2 regions of the Pseudoalteromonas nigrifaciens genome follow, and region 2 is predicted to be linked to the other one. Evidence: predicted binding sites of a transcription regulator. Region 2 holds the regulator's gene; the other holds the start of a gene.
What was found. The regulator sigma-54, encoded in region 2, starts transcription at its own class of promoters, with help from an activator protein. The targets are predictions, from matches to a motif close to GTTGGCACGNNNNTNGNNT.
Positions count from the first base shown of each region.

Region 1: PNIG_RS12425 (EF-hand domain-containing protein) is a predicted target of sigma-54. The motif match lies at 1,651-1,669, and genes of this name have one in related genera.

Region 1 is NZ_CP011036.1:2,613,840-2,617,043, reverse strand. It holds gene PNIG_RS12435 (ATP-binding protein) at 1-818, shown strand, start outside; gene PNIG_RS12430 (response regulator) at 827-1,507, shown strand; gene PNIG_RS12425 (EF-hand domain-containing protein) at 1,717-1,995, shown strand; gene PNIG_RS12420 (hypothetical protein) at 2,008-2,463, shown strand; partial or broken gene yghU (glutathione-dependent disulfide-bond oxidoreductase) at 2,539-3,204, opposite strand, start outside.
Region 2 is NZ_CP011036.1:2,971,722-2,974,925, reverse strand. It holds gene rapZ (RNase adapter RapZ) at 1-249, opposite strand, end outside; gene ptsN (PTS IIA-like nitrogen regulatory protein PtsN) at 271-723, opposite strand; gene hpf (ribosome hibernation promoting factor) at 728-1,015, opposite strand; gene PNIG_RS14110 (RNA polymerase factor sigma-54) at 1,042-2,535, opposite strand; gene lptB (LPS export ABC transporter ATP-binding protein) at 2,605-3,204, opposite strand, start outside.

The sequences.
Region 1 (3,204 bases), 360 kb from region 2:
AAATAGCTAACGGTATGCACCGCTTAACGCAAGGCAATTACGAGACTAAGCTGACCCTAGATCGAAAAGACGAACTAGGGCAGTTAAGCGAGGATTTTAATACGCTTGCATTTACGCTCGCCAAAGACGAGCAAGTACGTAAACGCTGGCTTGCCAATATTTCTCATGAGCTTAGAACGCCAATGAGCATTTTGCTTGGTGAGCTTGAAGCTATGCTACTTGGCATACGCGAGCCAAATGCAAAAAATATAAACTCGGCCAACGACGAAGCCCTGCATTTAAAGCGCTTAATAGACGATTTGCATATGCTCAATAGCGCAGAGTTAGGGGGCATGCATTACACTATGCAAGCTACTGATATGGCATTGTTATTAAATACTATTGAGCAAAAATATCAGGTTATACTTGAGCAACATAATATAAAGCTTTACCTATTAAATGCTGCAAAAAATATAACCGTTCAAGCAGATAAAACACGCCTTTTACAGTTATTCGATAATATTTTAATGAACGCAGTGCATTACGCACAATGCTCTACTATTTCATTAACGGCGAGTAATATAAGTATTAAAGGGCAAATGTATTTACAGCTTATTATTGAAGATAATGGCGTGGGGGTTGAGCCGTCGCATTTATCGCACTTATTTGAGTATTTATACCGAGTAGATAGTTCGCGAAATCGCCAAGAGGGCGGTTCGGGTTTGGGGTTATCTATTTGTCAGCACATAGTTAAAGGTCATAAAGGCGAGATTAAAGCTGAAAAATCTAGTTTAGGCGGTCTTGCTATCATTATTAAATTACCCTTATTTAAAGCTTAGAGGACACTATGCAAGAGCAAATACTGATTGTAGAAGATGAGGTTAAGCTGGCTAACTTAATAAGCGATTTTTTAACAAGCCATCATTACATAACGCATCAAATACATCATGGTAATGAAGTACTACCTTGGCTTGAAATTAACAAGCCTAGTGTGATTTTGCTCGACATAATGCTACCTGGTCAAAGCGGAATTGAATTGTGTAAAGCAATTAGGCAGTTCTCTAATGTGCCTATCATTATGGTGTCGGCAAAGGTAGAGGAGATTGACCGATTACTTGGGCTTGAATTAGGAGCCGATGACTATATTTGTAAGCCTTTTAGTTATGCAGAGCTGGTGGCGCGTGTTAAAGCTATTTTAAGGCGCTTGAATAACGTTGAGCCAAAAACCAATGTTATGCAACTTGATGAAAGCACCTACAGTGTAAAATACAAAGCAGCAAGTATTGAGCTTACCAATGTTGAGTTTCAGTTATTTAAGCCTTTGTTTAACAACCCTAACCGTATTTATTCGCGCGATAGCTTAATGGATACTATGTACGCCGATCAACGTATTGTGAGCCAGCGTACTATTGATAGTCATATAAAAAAATTGCGTAAAAAGCTGGATGAATTAACCAAAACCGACAGCGTTATTCAATCGGTTTATGGTGTTGGTTATCGCTTTGTAAATCCACAGCAGTGTAATTAACAACAAAATGTTTGATTAATTAGCATAATACGATGCGTTAACGTAAGTAATTAATAACCACTTTAGCTTTTTACTCGCATTAGCATTTTGCTATCATTTTAAATTTATGCATTAGCGATATACATTATTTTGACTTCCTCATTATTTGCACATTATTTGCATTTTTACAGCGTAATCTTTTGTTATTAATTAAACAAAAGGTTACGAGCATGAAACACTTATCATCACTTACAATTATTACACTATTGTCGGTTGCTTTTTCAGTAAATGTTGCAGCAAGAGGCAGCGATAGCAAACCACCTAAACCTGATTTTTCAAGCATGGATACCAATGGCGATGGCGTAATTAGCTATGCAGAGTTTAGCGCTAAAAAACCACCACACGGCGAAGACGCACAAACAATTTTTGACGAAATAGATTCAGATGGTAATGGCGAAATTAGTGAGCAAGAAGTAAATGATCATAAACCACCTCGTCGTAAGCGTTGAAAGGATACTGTAATGATTAATAATATTAGCAGTAATTCTGCAAGCCTGGTGCTGCAACAAAGTAGCCAAACCGCAAAGTTAACAACAGCACAAAGTGACTTTGTAAAACAAACACTCGCTGAATTCGATGCCGAAAATTTAACGGCAGAAAACGCGCTAAGTATTCAAGCTGCACTTAAAGAGCAAGGTATAGCGCCAACAAAAGAGTTGGCTGAGCTAATGGGCGAGTTGGAGTTTGACGCTAAAAGCATAGGTGATGATGCTCGACCTGAAGGTCAGCGCCCGCCACCACCGCCTAAAAATTCAATTGAGCAAGTAAATACTAAAGATGTAGTTAGTTATTTAGATGAGTTGTTAGCGCAGTATTCAAGCCAGTTAAATGACGAAGATAAAAGTTCTATTTTATCGGCGGTTCAAGAAAAGTTTGCTTTATCACAAGGTGATTCGATACTGAGTGTTAAAGCGTAATTATAAATAAGGCAACACCTAAACTAAAAAATCAGCTATTACAGCTGATTTTTTAGTTTATCAATAACAGCAAGGTTAAAAGTCACTACTACTGTGGCGCTCTGCTAGTTGCTCTTCTTCAGGTCCCCATGTGCGGTTAACGCGACGACCACGTTTTACGCCAGGGCGCTTTGAAACCTGTTTAGCCCAACGTACAACGTGAGTGTATGAGGCAACATCTAAAAATTCAGCTGCATCATAAATGTCGCCAAGCACTAAAGAGCCATACCAAGGCCAAATTGCGATATCGGCAATTGAGTACTCATCTCCTGCCATGTATTCGTTTGCACTTAAATGGCGGTTTAGCACGTCAAGCTGGCGCTTGGTTTCCATGGTGAAACGATCAATAGGATATTGCATTTTAGTGGGTGCATAACTATAAAAGTGGCCAAAGCCACCACCTAAGTACGGCGCTGAGCCCATTTGCCAAAATAGCCAGTTACGACATTCAGTTTTAGCTTTTAAATCTTTAGGTATAAGCACATCAAACTTTTCTGCTAGGTATTGCAGTATAGAGCCCGATTCAAAAATACGCGTTGGCGGCGTGGTTGAATGATCCATTAACGCTGGAATTTTTGAATTTGGATTAATATCAACAAAGTCAGAACCAAACTGATCACCATCACCTATGCTGATTAAATATGCGTCGTATTCTGCATCGGTTAAGCCCAGCTCTAACAGCTCTTCAAACATAATAGCGGC
Region 2 (3,204 bases):
AAATAACGTTGGTTTAGCAAAGTCGGGCAAGTACTCAAGAATATCGTTAAACTGCTGCTGATCTTTAGGCAGGTTACGCACGTCTATACTAACGGCTATTTTATCGTAGTTATCAGAGACACTGCGCACTAATGAAGGCAGCAAATTTACCGGAATATTATCTACACAATAGTAACCTAAATCTTCTACAACACGTAAAGCAACTGACTTACCAGAACCTGATCGGCCACTTATAATAATTAATTCCATTTACCACCCCTTTATTAGTAACTAGGATTGATCCAAAATAACTTGGTATAACGCTTCATCAGACTTTGCCGCACGCAATTGCTTACAAAACTCTTTATCGTTTAGTTTATCAGCTATTGTGGCTAGTGTTTTCAAGTGCTGCTGGTTATCGCCATCGGGCACTATAAGCGCAACAAAAATATCAACTGGACGATTATCAATTGCATCAAAATTAATAGCGGTTTCGCTTATTAAAATTAAGGCAAGAGGCTCTTGTGCCCCGCTCATACGGCCATGTGGAATTGCTATTCCTCGGCCAATACCGGTACTACCTAGCTTTTCTCTTGCCAATAAAGCAGTGAGAATATCTTGCTGAGGTAAATACGGCATTTTTTTATGCGCGAGTTCACTGATGAATTCTAAAATTCTTTTTTTACTATTAAAAAGGACCACAGCTTTGCTGCAGTCCTGGCATATAAGTGAGCTTAATTTCATAGTGTTAGTGTCGAGCAAACTTCTCTTTGTGTTTAATTACTTGACGATCGAGTTTGTCAATCAACGAGTCAATGGCAGCGTACATATCTTGGTGTTCGGTCGATGCAAATAGCTCAGCGCCACTTACAAAAATTGTTGCTTCAGCTTTTTGACTTAATTTTTCTACATCGAGAATAACATGCACATTAGTTATGTGATCTGAGTGTCTTTGCAGCTTTGCAAATTTATTATTTACATAGTCTCTTAATGAGTCTGTAATGTCTACATGACGACCAGTTAAGTTTAGTTGCATCAGCATTTTCCTCTTTGTTGTACGTCTTAAATCAAGCTTTTACGTTGATTTGACGGGGGAATAGCCAGAGATTCGCGATATTTTGCAATTGTCCGTCTAGCTACTTTAATTCCTTGCTCAGCCAATATATCTGCAATCTTGCTATCACTCAATGGTTTGGCTAAGTTTTCTGCAGCTATCAACTTTTTAATCAGGGCACGTATGGCAGTTGATGAACATTCGCCACCATTTTCGGTGCTTACATGGCTTGAAAAAAAGTACTTAAGCTCAAAAATGCCACGTGGAGTGTGCATATATTTTTGCGTAGTGACCCGTGAAATAGTCGACTCGTGCATTTCAACTATTTCGGCAACATCGTTTAATACCATAGGTTTCATGGCTTCTGGGCCATGTTCAAAAAACGCTTGTTGCTGCTTAACAATACAATTAGTTACTTTCAGGAGTGTTTCGTTTCTACTTTCTAGGCTTTTAATAAACCATTTAGCTTCTTGTAAGTGCGAGCGAATAAATTGGCTGTCACCGCTGGATTTTACTGTACGAGACATAGCCGCATATTGGCTGTTAACACGTATTTTTGGCATGCTATCTGGGTTTAGCTCTACCACCCAACGGCCTTTTATTTTTTTAACAGACACGTCAGGTATAACGTATTCAGACTCTTCTCTGACAATAGTATCCGCAGGCTTAGGATTAAGCGTATGAATAAGTGTCATTATTTCTTTAAGCTCTTCTTCTTTGAGCTTAGTTTTTTTCATTAACGTACGATAGTCGCGAGCAGCGAGTAAATCGATATGATCAGTTAACACCATTTTTGTTTCGTTAATATAAGGGGTGTCTTTATCAAATTGATTTAATTGAATGCATAAGCATTCTTGCAAGCTGCGAGCTGCAATACCAACAGGATCAAATAATTGAATGCGCTTTAGCACTGCTTCTATTTCATCTAGTTCTACTTCGTGTTCGTCGTCAGTTTCTTGGTTAAAGCTTGCTAAAAGGTCTTCGCAACTGAGGGTTAAAATACCAGAGTCATCTACGGCTTCAACGATAGCTATGGCAATAGCTTCGTCGGTAGGGCTAAAAGGGGTGAGCTGTAATTGCCACATTAAGTATTCATGCAGGGTTTCGGTTGATGCACCTTGATAAATAGATTCATCTTCAGGCATTGGCCCTGATGAAGAGGCAGGCGCTGCGCTCATATATTCATCCCATGATACATCCATGGCCATGTCGTCGCTTATGGTGTCTTTATTTAGTGCTTCACCGCTATCTTGCTCATACTCGCTTGGGGTGTCGTCAGCAGAGGCGCTAACAGTAATGTCATCTGCTTTTTGCTCGTTTTTACCTGCTGATTCTTCCGTGTAATCTTGTTCATCAACTTCAAGTAATGGGTTGCTATCAAGTGCTTCTTGTATTTCTTGCTGGAGATCCAAGGTACTAAGCTGCAATAAGCGAATAGCCTGTTGCAGTTGCGGAGTCATTGTAAGTTGCTGGCCCATGCGCAGCTGTAATGATTGCCTCATTTATCTCTAACAATCCTTATAAATTGATATGATTAATCTTAGCAGATGCTTATAGTAATAACATAAATATTACAGTTTGAACTGCTCGCCTAAATAAACATCACGTACTGTTTTATCGTTTAATACAAATTCAGGAGTACCAGATGCAATTAGCTCCCCATGAGAAACAATGTAGGCTTTTTCACAAACATCAAGGGTTTCCCTTACATTGTGGTCGGTAATTAGTACGCCAATACCACGATTTTTAAGGTGTTCTATAATTTTTTTAATATCGAGTACTGAAATAGGATCCACGCCAGCAAAGGGCTCATCAAGCAATATAAATTTAGGATCTGCAGCTAAAGCACGTGCTATTTCTACGCGGCGACGTTCACCACCAGATAGCGCCATACCTAAGCTGTCGCGAATATGTTGCAGGCTAAATTCGTCCAATAAACTATTTAGGGTTTCTTCCCTGGCTTGTTTATTTAGTTGCTTACGCGTTTCTAAAATAGCCATTAAATTTTGATACACAGTGAGCTTTCTAAAAATAGAAGATTCTTGTGGTAAATAACCAATACCTAAACGAGCACGGCTGTGCATAGGAAGTAAGGTAATATCGTTATCATCAATTAATATTTTACCTTTGTCGCTAGGTACTAAGCCTACAATCATGTAAAAGGTAGTGGT